One region of the Shewanella oneidensis MR-1 genome, then DNA from elsewhere that is predicted to be linked to it. Evidence: predicted binding sites of a transcription regulator. Region 1 holds the regulator's gene; the other holds the start of a gene.
What was found. The regulator sigma-54, encoded in region 1, starts transcription at its own class of promoters, with help from an activator protein. The targets are predictions, from matches to a motif close to GTTGGCACGNNNNTNGNNT.
Positions count from the first base shown of each region.

Region 1 (6,381 bases):
CTGACAACGATATTATTCTCGCCATTTCGAACTCGGGCGAATCAAGTGAAATCCTCGCACTGATGCCCGTTATCCAGCGTAAAGCCATTCCGGTGATAGCCATGACGGGCAAACCTGAGTCCACTATGGCACGTTTGGCCAAAATTCATTTATGCATTGAAGTACCAGAAGAAGCCTGCCCGCTCGGGCTCGCCCCCACGTCAAGCACCACCGCAACCTTAGTGATGGGTGATGCGATGGCGATTGCACTGCTGCAAGCTAAAGGCTTCACCCGAGACGATTTCGCTATGTCTCACCCAGGCGGCGCCTTGGGTCGTAAACTACTGTTAAAAGTCAGTAATGTGATGCACTGCGGCGATGACTTACCGCTGGTCAAACACGATATCTGCATTACCGATGCCCTGTATGAAATCTCCAAAAAAGGCCTCGGCATGACCGCGATTATCGATGAGCAAAACAAACTCGTGGGTATTTTTACCGATGGCGACTTACGCCGCGTCATCGATGCCCAAGTCAACCTGCGCACCACACCGATCGCCGATGTGATGACGCGAAACTGTGTCACTATTACTGAAAACGTATTAGCAGCGCAGGCGCTGCAAGTGATGGACTCTAGAAATATCAACGGCCTAATAGTGATAGATAAAGAAAATCATCCTGTCGGCGCACTCAATATGCTCGATATGGTTAAAGCGGGAGTCATTTAATGCCACAGCAAGGATTTTACGGCCCCGTCAGCGACGATGTGTGGCAACGTGCCCAAAAAATTAAACTGCTGATCTGCGATGTGGATGGAGTATTCTCTGACGGCCGCATTTATTTGAGCAACTCGGGTGAAGAATTAAAAGCCTTCCACACCCGCGATGGTTATGGTGTACGTTCACTATTGACCAGCGGTTTTCATCTTGCCGTGATTACTGGCCGCCAATCAAGAATTGTTGAAAACCGCATGACTGCCCTTGGGGTCACCCATATTTATCAGGGCGTGGATAATAAATTTGTTCCCTATGAAGAACTGCTATCGATCTACAATGTCACCGCGGAAGAAGTCGCCTATATCGGTGACGATATTGTTGATCTGCCGGTGATGAATGTGGTCGGCCTAGCCGTCTGCGTCGCCGATGGTCATCCCTATGTACGCCAACATGCCCATTTTGTAACTCAGTTAAATGGCGGCCATGGCGCGCTCAGGGAGCTGACGGATCTGCTATTACTGAGTCAAAACAAATTCACCTCAGCCCATGGGATGAGCATATGAGTCGTGTGACCCTCGCCATTATCGCCTTTTTTGGTACTGCGCTGGTGCTGTATTGGCAAGTGCAGCAAAAACGCGGTGGCGATACGGATGACAGCTTGAACAACTCTGACAGACCCGATTACATTATCGAAGATCTGCGCAGTATCGAGTTTAACGAGCAAGGGCAAGTCAATAGTCGGGTGACGGCAAAGCACATGGAACACTATGAGCTGAAAAATCAAACCGACTTTACTCAACCAGTCTATCTTGTCTATCCCGACCAAGGTAAAGCAAAATGGCAGATCCGAGCAGATCTTGGTCGGCTCAACAAAGAAACTGGCAAGGTTGTATTAGAAAATAATGTTATTATCGATGCCATCAACCCAGGTGAACCGATACAAACCTTGTCCACCAGTTTTTTAGAACTCGATCTCAACACTATGATAATGACCTCTGACCGCATCATTTACGTCACAGGGAAAGATTTTAATATTCAAGGGCAAGGCCTTTATGCCGACCTTAACGCGCAGGAAGTGCAATTGACCAGTCAGGTAGTAGGAACCTATGAAGCAAAATAACATATTACTTGCCAGCCTAATGCTCATGACAAGCATGAGCACCTTCGCCAAAGTCGGTGACTTACAGCAAGAAGTTAAGATTAAAGCGGTCAGCCAAACTGCTGATATTAAAAACAATCAGATCATTTTCTTCGGCCCAGTTGAAGTCGTACAAGGTTCAATCAAAATCAATGCGGATCAACTCCGTGCATTTTCAGCCGAAGGCGAAAACAGCAAGATTCTAGTGGCGACAGGTAATCCAGCAACCTATAGCCAGATCCTCGACGATGGCCGCCCAGCATCTGCTAGCGCCAAAGAAATTCGCTATGAAATGGCCACGAGGACCTTGACGCTAACAGGCACCGCCACCCTTGACCAAGCGGGTAGCCAAGTCACAGGCAATCTAATTCGTTACAATATCATTCAGCAAAAACTGATCGCCGAAAGTACCGGCAATGGTGACGATCGTGTGATTACCATTATTCAACCTGATAACTATCAGGAAGAACTGAAAAACGCACCTGCGGATAAACCTGTGAAAAAACAGGACTCTAAATGACCCAAATCACCTTAAAAGCACAGAATCTGGCCAAGAGTTATAAAAGCCGTCAGGTTGTTAAAGATGTCAGCCTCACGGTTAAAACGGGTCAAGTTGTTGGCCTGCTTGGCCCAAACGGCGCAGGTAAAACTACCACCTTTTACATGGTAGTGGGCTTAGTAAAAAGCGATAAAGGTCATATCTTTATCGACGATGATGATTTAACTGCCGACCCTATGCATCTGCGTGCTCGCAAAGGTATTGGTTACCTGCCACAGGAAGCCAGTATCTTTCGCAAATTAACCGTGCACGACAATATCATGGCGGTACTGCAAACCCGTAAAGAACTCAATAGCGACCAGCGCGAAGAAGCACTAGAGCAGCTATTAGAAGAGTTCCATATCACCCATATTCGTGACAGCCAAGGCATGTCCTTATCGGGCGGCGAACGTCGTCGTGTCGAAATTGCCCGCGCATTAGCGGCTAACCCAAAGTTTATTTTGCTCGATGAACCCTTTGCGGGCGTTGATCCAATCTCGGTTATCGATATCAAGAAAATTATCGAGCAACTCAAAAGTCGAGGTCTTGGAGTATTGATTACTGACCACAATGTGCGCGAGACCTTAGATGTCTGTGAACATGCTTACATTGTCAGTCACGGCAGTCTTATCGCCGAAGGAACTCCTGCAGAGATCTTAGACAATCAGCAAGTTAGGGCTGTGTACTTAGGTGAACAATTCAGGCTATAGTTACTAAAACTGAGCTAATCAGCCTTGAATTTGGCAGCGCAAAGCGCCATCAGTATGATATCAAGCGACCTAAACTCACAATAATAACGTAGGGATCAGCGGTAACATGAAAGCGTCACTCCAGCTCAAACTGGGTCAACAGTTAACCATGACGCCACAACTACAGCAGGCCATTCGTCTGTTGCAATTGTCGTCATTAGAACTGCAGCAAGAGATCCAGCAAGCCTTAGACTCTAATCCTCTTCTCGAGCTGGAAGAGGAGCAATTCGATGCGCCTAGCGAACGTAAACAAGATCTCGCTGATACCGATTTTAGTGAAACCAGCGCCCAGCCACAGGAGCAAGACAACTCCACCGTGGATATTGCCGAGTCACTGACCAAAGAATCCCTGCCCGAAGAGCTCCCCATGGACACCACTTGGGATGAAGTCTTTACCGCATCGCCCAATTCTGGCTCGGGCGCTAGCCGTGAAGATGATATGCCGTTCCAAGGGGAAACCAGCGAGGGGCTATACGAACATTTAGAATGGCAAAAAAACCTCACACCATTCTCAGAAACTGACTTAGCCATAGCCACTGCCATTATTGATGCCATAGATGATCAAGGCTATCTCACTCAAAGCACTGAAGATATTCTCGAAGCCATGGGCAACCCCGAGATAGAACTGGATGAAGTTGAAGCGGTACTTAAACGTATTCAACACTTCGATCCCGTTGGCGTTGCGGCAAGGGATTTAAGCGAATGTTTACTGATCCAGCTATCCCATTTTTCTCCTGATACTCCGCATCTCGAAAATGCCCGCATGTTGATCAAAGATCATCTTGATCTGATCGCTGCCCGCGACTTTAGACTGTTAATGCGTAAGACCAAACTCAAAGAAGACGAGTTAAGGGATAGCATTGCGCTTATCCAAACCTTGAATCCTCGTCCTGGCTTACTCATCACTGCAGTCGATGAAGAATATGTGGTCCCAGATGTCTCAGTTTCGAAAAAAAATGGCCGCTGGGTCGTTGAGCTTAACCCCGATTGCATGCCCAAAATCAATGTCAATCAGCAATATGCAGCAATGGCTCGTAGTTCAAAAAATCAAGCAGACAGCCAATTTATTCGTGGCCATTTGCAGGAAGCCAAATGGTTTATCAAAAGCCTTGAAAGCCGCAACGAAACACTGCTCAAGGTGGCAAACTGCATAGTGCAATACCAACAAGGTTTCTTCGAATACGGTGAAGAAGCCATGAAACCCATGGTCCTAAACGATATCGCCGAAGCGGTAGAAATGCATGAGTCCACCATTTCACGGGTGACCACTCAAAAATACATGCATACCCCAAAAGGACTTTTTGAACTAAAATACTTCTTCTCAAGCCACGTCGGGACAGATGATGGCGGTGAGTGCTCATCCACGGCAATCAGGGCTTTCATTAAGAAACTGGTTGCAGCGGAAAACCAGAAAAAACCATTGAGCGACAGCAAGATGGCTCAACTTCTGGCAGAACAGGGAATTAACGTTGCGCGCAGAACCATTGCGAAGTATCGAGAAGCGATGCTTATTCCCCCTTCCAATCAGCGTAAAAGTTTATAGCCTATTATGGATATCGGAGGACGTTTCTATGCAAATACACCTAAGTGGACACCATATCGAGATTACTGAATCGTTACGGGCATATGTTGAGGAAAAGTTTTCAAAACTTGAACGTCATTTCGAACAGATCAATAATGTGCACGTTGTGCTCAATGTTGAAAAAATGCAACAAATTGCCGAAGCGAGAATCAACCTCACCGGTGGTGAAGTCTTCGCGACTTCAGAGCATGCAGATATGTATGCTGCCATAGACGTCCTGATTGATAAACTTGATCGTCAGGTTATTAAACACAAAGAGAAGTTAACAAAACACTAGCAATGGAACTTCGTACCATACTGCGGCCGGAGTGCACAACCTGCGCCACTCCAGGCAGTAAGAAAAAGGTACTGGAACTTATCAGCGACTTAGCCGCTGCCCAGTACCCCACCCTATCATCTCAAGCGATCTTCGAAAGCCTTGTGGCGCGCGAAAAGATGGGTAGCACAGGTATAGGTAACGGTATCGCCATTCCACATGGTCGATTAACCGATATAACACAACCCATAGCGATATTGATAAAATGTGAGGAGCCGATAGCCTTTGATGCTATCGATAAACAACCTGTCGATATTTTATTTGCGCTACTCGTGCCTGCCAATCAATGTCAGCAGCACTTAAGCACCTTGTCCTGCATGGCTGAAAAGCTGAGCGACAAGCAAGTATTGAAACAATTGCGTAAGACGCATGATGAAACGGAACTCTATCAGGTAATCATTGGATGAAACTGGTCATAGTGTCAGGGCGTTCAGGCTCAGGCAAATCGGTCGCACTTAGAGTGCTTGAAGATCTCGGCTACTATTGTGTCGATAATTTGCCTTTGCCGTTAATCGGCAGTTTGCTTGAACAGCTCAAAGGCAGTAACGATCTCGTCGCCATCAGTGTCGACGTGCGTAACCTGCCGGAGCAAGACAAAGTCCTGGTCAAACAGCTTGCAAGCCTACCTGAGGGCACTGAGCTCACTAGCTTTTTTCTAAATTCCAGCGATAAAGTCCTGCTCAAGCGCTATAGCGAAACCCGCCGTTTACATCCCTTGTCTAAGAGTCGTGTTTCACTGCAAGAAGCCATTAAACTCGAAGGCAAGCTGCTAGAGCCGCTGTCACAACAAATGGATCACTACATAGATACCTCCAATCTAAATATCTATGAACTCAGTGACCAAGTGCGGCAAATTCTGCTTGGCAGTGTCGATAAGGAACTAGTGATCAACTTCGAGTCCTTCGGTTTTAAGCATGGTATGCCGACCGAAGCTGACTTTATGTTTGATGTGCGCTTTTTGCCAAATCCGCACTGGGAGCCAGAGCTGCGACCACTTACCGGTTTAGATGAACCCGTTGCCGAGTTTTTAAATCGCCAGCCACTGGTGAATAAGTTCATCTGGCAAATTGAGAATCTACTCGAAACCTGGTTGCCCCATTTAGAGCGCAATAATCGTAGCTATCTCACGATTGCGATTGGTTGCACGGGTGGCCAACATCGCTCCGTTTATGTCGCCGAGCAACTGGCAAAGCGTTTTAGTAATGGCAAGCACAAAGTCAATGCACGCCATCGAGAGTTGAGCCATGCCAAAGCTTGAACGCCAAGTCACCATTTGCAATAAACTCGGCTTGCATGCCCGCGCCGCCACAAAGCTCGTGGTGCTTGCTTCTGAGTTTGATGCCAGCATTACCCTGATCCAAGG
Region 1 is NC_004347.2:4,098,926-4,105,306, forward strand. It holds gene SO_RS18415 (KpsF/GutQ family sugar-phosphate isomerase) at 1-707, shown strand, start outside; gene kdsC (3-deoxy-manno-octulosonate-8-phosphatase KdsC) at 707-1,258, shown strand; gene lptC (LPS export ABC transporter periplasmic protein LptC) at 1,255-1,815, shown strand; gene lptA (lipopolysaccharide transport periplasmic protein LptA) at 1,802-2,353, shown strand; gene lptB (LPS export ABC transporter ATP-binding protein) at 2,350-3,081, shown strand; gene SO_RS18440 (RNA polymerase factor sigma-54) at 3,188-4,663, shown strand; gene hpf (ribosome hibernation promoting factor) at 4,692-4,979, shown strand; gene ptsN (PTS IIA-like nitrogen regulatory protein PtsN) at 4,982-5,425, shown strand; gene rapZ (RNase adapter RapZ) at 5,422-6,276, shown strand; gene SO_RS18460 (HPr family phosphocarrier protein) at 6,263-6,381, shown strand, end outside.

Region 2 (6,381 bases), 710 kb from region 1:
GTTTTGGAGTCTAAAGGATCAAAAGCAGCAGGGTCGAGTGAACCTTCTTTTGCATTGAGGTTCATCTGCAAAGTCACGTTTTCAGTCTGAACAGGGCTACCCGCGGTATCAGGAATTTGCACAGGTTTAGCCGTAGTCAAACTGACAGAAGTGGAGTTACCATCTTTATCCACTGGGAAGGTCTGCAAAAAATTACCTGCAGAGTCAACCATATAATTATTTTTATCGACTTTAAATGCACCAGCACGGGTAAACTGATGATCCAATGTACCGATCTCAGACGCTGTCACAAAAAAACCACCACCTTTAATCGCCAAATCCAACGAGTTATTAGTCAACTGCAGACTGCCTTGGTGGAATTGCTGCGCCACTTGGCTTGTTGCCACCCCGCCACCCACAGCCGTTTTTGAGTTTGAGAAAATTGAATTAGCGTAAACATCCGCAAATTCAGCGCGCGATTCTTTAAAGCCAATGGTATTCGCATTCGCAATGTTGTTCGCCGTAGTGTTCAAATCTTTCTGCGCAGCAGAAATGCCACTCAATGCAATGTTAAACGACATAATTCACCTCTACATTTGCTCAATTCAATAATGGACAAGTAAGGTCCATTTACAATCTTGATAACCATTAAACTTCTGTAATAGCAAGCACATCCGACAACTTAAAGGCCATTCCACCTTTGAGGTTCAAAATGGCACCGGTCGCTGCAGTACCTAAGGAAACACTGGTCACATGCCCATAGGTCGATACTGCTAACGCTTGCGATTTATCATTCACCAAACCCGATGCTTTGATGGAGTAATTGCCTGCGGCAACAGGTTCCCCTTTATCGTTCAAACCATCCCACTTGACATCAGTGTTACCGCCCTTGCTACCATCGACAGTAAATGTTCTGACCACTTGCCCTTTCTCATCTTCGATTCGAATGTTGATGACGGGAATTTTTTCTGAAGTACTGATTACGCCATTTAAACCAGGACTTTCTGCAGATATATATCCAGTATCCGTCGGTAATAGCACTTTACGTCCGACTAATCCCGATGCTTGTAATGCTTGGCTCGATGTCATCACACTGTTTAAATTAACAATTTGATCATTGAGCTTAGAAATGCCATCGACGGTAGAAAACGATGCCATTTGCGCAATCATCTGATCGTTATCAACGGGCTTAAAGGGGTCCTGCATCGATAACTGCTGACTGAGTAATGAGAAAAAATCCTCTTGGGTCAGCTGCTGGCTCTTTGCTTCAGGTACTGCTGAATTACTCGGTAAACGTAATCCATCCAAAAATGGATTGCCGGTAGAATTAGTCGACGTCTTGGTGTTATTGGTTGATACCGTATTCGGTTGATTTTTTGTTTGAGTCACCTGCGATGAGGTTTGACTCATTTGGTTAATGAGGCTCACAACTTACCTCCTAAATAACGCATATTATTTACCCATCCCAAGTGTTTGTTGCAGCATAGATTTTGCCGCCTCAGCTACTTGAACATTCATCTGATATGAGCGAGAGGCAGAGATCATGTCCGCCATTTCTTCCATGACATTCACATTAGGCTTATAAATAAAGCCATCACCATCCGCCATCGGATGATCCGGTGAATACTCTTTTAATAAGGGCTTATCACTTTCAACAATACCTTTTACCGCCACACCTTGAGAGGCCTGTTGTTGACTCTGGGCCTTTGCCATTTCGGCTTCAAAAATGGGATGACGTGAACGATACGTTTTATCAATACTGCTAGATACTGAATCGGCGTTAGCAATGTTACTCGCGGTGGTATTAAGCCGCAGAGACTGGGCAGACATGCCAGAACCCGCAACATCGAAGATATTAAATAAACCCATGATTAATCCCCTCTCAGCGCTTTTTTCATGCCGCTAAATTTACTGTCTAAAAAACCCAGAGACATTTGATATTCAAGGGCATTTTGCATAAATGCCGATTGTTCTTGTTGAACATCAACAGTATTGCCATCTCCAGTATCGGGTTGATTCGGCACACGAAATTTAACGTACTGTCCAGTTAATTGAGCCAAACCAAAATGCTGCTCATCACCGGTCATCTCTAAGCTGTTTCGCTGCTGTTGCTGCGTTTTGGCCACATTTAAGGCAGCAGAAAAGTCGACATCGCGGGCTTTATAATGCGGCGTATCAGCATTTGCGATATTACTTGCAAGCACTTCTGCTCGCTCAGAACGGATCCCCAAAGTGAATTGGTGTACTCCGAGAGCTTTATCAAAATTAATCGCCATAAAATTGCCTCCATCGTGTCACTCATGTGAACAAAGCAATTCATGTGCCAATACGCTAATAAGAGATAAGAATATTTTGAAGGGAAACTCTTGGTAAAAAAATTACCGAACTTGGTCGGTAATTTTTATTTAAAATTAGAATGTTATGTTTTCTTCTGGTAATAAATACCAGGATTGCAGCGGACCATGTCAAACTCGTCGGTCAAACCCGCAATAGATTCGGATGCACCTAAAAAGAGGATACCTTTAGGGTTTAACGCGGCAGCAAATTGCCGCAAAATTTTTGCTTTTGCCTCTGGGGCAAAATAGATCAACACATTTCGACAAAAAATAATGTCGAACTTACCCAGCAAAGTGTAACTCTCAAGCAAGTTATGGGCACGGAAATTCACTAGACGTTTAACGTTATCTTTTATCCGCATGTTACCTGAAGGCAAAGCATCAAAAAACTGGCGCTTACGTTCATCAGACAATCCACGTGCTAACGCTAAACTATCGTACTCGGCATTTTTACAACGCTCCAACATGGAAGGAGAAAGATCCGTAGCTTGAATCGAGGCACCACCTGACAGCGCACCAGGTTTTTTCTGTTGATACTCTAATATGGTCATCGCCAAGGAATATGGCTCTTGGCCAGATGAACAAGCAGCAGACCATATCTTCAAAGGTCTCCCCAACTTACTGTACTCAGGCAGCAGTACATTATTTAGCAATTCAAATGGATAACGATCACGAAACCATAAGGTTTCGTTCGTAGTCATGGCATCAATAACTTCAGCCCTTAAAGCTCGCTCCGTAGGTTTCATCGAGTGCTTTACCACATCGGATAACGAAGGTAGGTTATATTTGCCCATCAACGGCGCAAGACGGCTACGTACTAGGTATTGTTTGTTTTCCCCCAATACGATGCCGCTATGTTGTTCTAGGAACAACCTAAATTGATTATATTCTGCTTCTGCGAGTGATTTATCAGGCACATTCACGTCCTAGATCCTATAGCAAGCACCAAAATAAGTGCACAACAATCATGTAATAAGGGCTAGATTATAGCGTAAAGCTCTACCAGGCACTAACCCACACTCTCACTACAAACTTAAATGCTTGTTCACTGCCGCAGCTAATTCATCAGGGTTGAATTTTGCGATAAAGTCATTGGCCCCGACCTTTTGTACCATGGCTTGGTTAAAGACTCCACTTAATGAAGTATGCAGTACCACCTTAATATTTTTCAGCTTAGGATCATCGCGGATCTCAGCTGTTAAGGTGTAACCATCCATTTCTGGCATCTCAATATCGGAGATAATTAACGGGATCTCATCAGCGACATTATTCATTTCGCTTGCAATTGCCTTGAGTTTATCAAGCGCCTCTCGGCCATCTTTTGCCGTATCAATTTGTAGATTTAACGACTCTAGCGAACGGATAATCTGTTTACGAGCTACCGCAGAGTCATCAATGACCATAATATGGTAATGCTGGGTTCTATCAATGGTGAGCTGTTGGTTGACCTCTTCACTAATAGCCGTTTTTACTGGAGAGATTTCATCTAAAATCTTTTCAACATCCAGAATTTCGACCAATTCACCTTCTATCTCGGTAACCGCGGTTAAATAAGAATAACGGCCAGCACCTTGTGGTGGTGGCATAATGGCTTCCCAGTTCATGTTGATAATACGTTCCACAGAACTGACAAGGAAACCTTGCACACTACGGTTATATTCCGAAATGATGATAAAGCAATTTTCAGTGCTCGCTAGCGGACGCCCTCCAGTTGCAGCACTCAGATCGATCACAGAAATAGTGGTACCGCGAATATGAGCAACACCTTTGACGTAAGGATTCAGTTTAGGCAATGTCGTTAACGGTGGGCATTGCAAAACTTCTTTCACTTTAAATACGTTTATCCCAAACCGTTGACGACCGTTTAACTTAAATAGCAACAGTTCTAGTCGGTTTTGACCTACGAGTTGGGTGCGTTTGTTGACTGAATCAAGAATACTCGACATAACTCTGCCTTGTTGTTCTGTTTATGTACGGCCCTAAAACTCGTTTGAGTATAGGCATATTAATTGCTTACGTCTTGTTATCGATAAACATAGTTGAAACTAAGTCAAACTTCTGACACCAGATCTCCTAGAAAGAAGCATTGAACAGTTTCACGCTTGATAAAAGTATAGGTGCATTCTGGCGTTACAAGCTAGTCTCTTCATTATGAAAGTAAATTTAGTCCACTTTTTTAGAATTTTCGTACTTTTTATTTCCACGGCAGCCAATGCTGAAACAGTGGTACCTAGCGTATCGGCGATATCCGAATTAGCTAAAGCCCTTATTAATGAAAAGATTTCAGTACCTGCAAATGCGAAAGTCGACATTAATCCACAAACGGTCGATCAACGAATGCTACCGGCGCAATGCGCGTCGCCGATAAAAGTCGAACTGGCATCGGATCGTGAAATTAGACGCAATAACACAGTTAAAGTCAGTTGTAATACACCCGATTTAGCCTATCCATGGCAAATTTTTATCTCTGTTCGAGTGGATATTCTTTTCCCTGTTGTTGTAGCAACAGAACCCTTAGCACCTGGTGAATTAATCAGCCCAACACAAGTTGAAATCCGCTACGTTGACCAAAATAGTTTGCGCGGTATGCAATTTAGCGATATCAATCAGCTTTCAGGCGTACGCGTTAAGCGCCGAGTTGCGAAAAATAATCCTATTTTTGCTAACAACCTTTGCTTTGTCTGTAAAAATGATGCTGTGTCGATTTATGTACGTTCAAGTAATTTTGTATTAAAAACGGTGGGAGAAGCGCTACAAGATGGTAATATTGGCGACCAAATCCGAGTCAAAAATAGTAGCTCTAACAAAGAGCTAGATGCCACAGTCACGGCCATTGGCGAAGTAGAAGTTAGAATGTAAAATAGGCTAAAGCTTTTTGATGAGCTGCCGATACCCCAGTTAAGAAATCCCGTATACATGACGCTGGAGCCTAAAATGGCAATTGATATTAGCAAATTTAACGCCGGAACGGCTGCACAAGTCCGTTCAAACAGCACTAAACAGAGCAGCGAAAGCGAGCAATCATCTCAGGTAGCGGCTAAATCGACTCAACAAAAGGGTGATTCTTTTGTCATTACAGCTCAAGCTCAACAGTTACAAGGAGCTCACACTAAAATGGCAAGTCTCCCAGAAGTCGACCAAAAGAAAGTAGCTGAAATCAAACAAGCGATTGCAGAAGGTCGCTACAAAATTGATCCCGAAAAGTTGGCCGCCAATATCGCCAACTTTGAAGCAGAATTAAACGAGCTTAATTAAAGAGTAACTATGACTGAAATAGCTAAACTGGTAGATCAACAACACGCCCATTTGGCTGTTCTTAAACAAATTATCCTTAAAGAAAAAGGCGCTTTGGTTGACCAGAACGCCGATTTGCTTTTATCGCTGGCTGACCAAAAATCTAAATGCTTACAAGCTCTAAAGGCAAATGATGACTTTCTTGCCAATCACAGTGATAAATCGTTGCTCACTGAGCAAGCAGAATTGTCGGCTAAAATGGCTGTGGTCAAAGAAGCACTCATCGAGTGTAAAGATCTCAACGCACAAAATGCCAGTTTGATAGAAATGAATCTTGCTAGCCTAAACCGCTTTGCTCAGGCCTTGCAGGCGAGTCGAAATGCCACCACGCTGACGTATAACGATAAAGGCAAAACATCGACCTTTTCAAGCTTAGGCAATGATTTAAAAGCTTAAAGCGTTATCAATCCAAACGGGTTAGAAACAAAAACCGCGCTAAATTAGCGCGGTTTTTGTTATTGATAGCCTGTATGAGTTCAGATGTATTAGTTCAGACTAGATCTGAGCCATCACTTAAAAGTAAGTGACTTCTTTAATTCTTTGTGGGCGACTCTGCTGTTGATAAATTTGCCATACTTTAGAAAAATCGAGTTCTAACTCAGTAACATAGTGCTCACCTGCGGGATAGCTTTTTACAACTCTTGCACCGCGGATCACCCCTGTAACAGAAGCCTTAACATTGTCATCTGTGAGCATCCAATCACTGACACTGCTGTTAGCGGTGATCTTTTGTCCATATACTTGTTCGGCCAGTTCACGGTAAGCCACAATT
Region 2 is NC_004347.2:3,386,446-3,392,826, forward strand. It holds gene flgE (flagellar hook protein FlgE) at 1-560, opposite strand, end outside; gene flgD (flagellar hook assembly protein FlgD) at 628-1,407, opposite strand; gene flgC (flagellar basal body rod protein FlgC) at 1,432-1,848, opposite strand; gene flgB (flagellar basal body rod protein FlgB) at 1,851-2,255, opposite strand; gene SO_RS15170 (CheR family methyltransferase) at 2,399-3,238, opposite strand; gene SO_RS15175 (chemotaxis protein CheV) at 3,341-4,261, opposite strand; gene flgA (flagellar basal body P-ring formation chaperone FlgA) at 4,467-5,174, shown strand; gene flgM (flagellar biosynthesis anti-sigma factor FlgM) at 5,250-5,570, shown strand; gene SO_RS15190 (flagella synthesis protein FlgN) at 5,580-6,005, shown strand; gene SO_RS15195 (LPP20 family lipoprotein) at 6,123-6,381, opposite strand, start outside.
Region 2: flgA (flagellar basal body P-ring formation chaperone FlgA) is a predicted target of sigma-54. The motif match lies at 4,312-4,330, and genes of this name have one in related genera.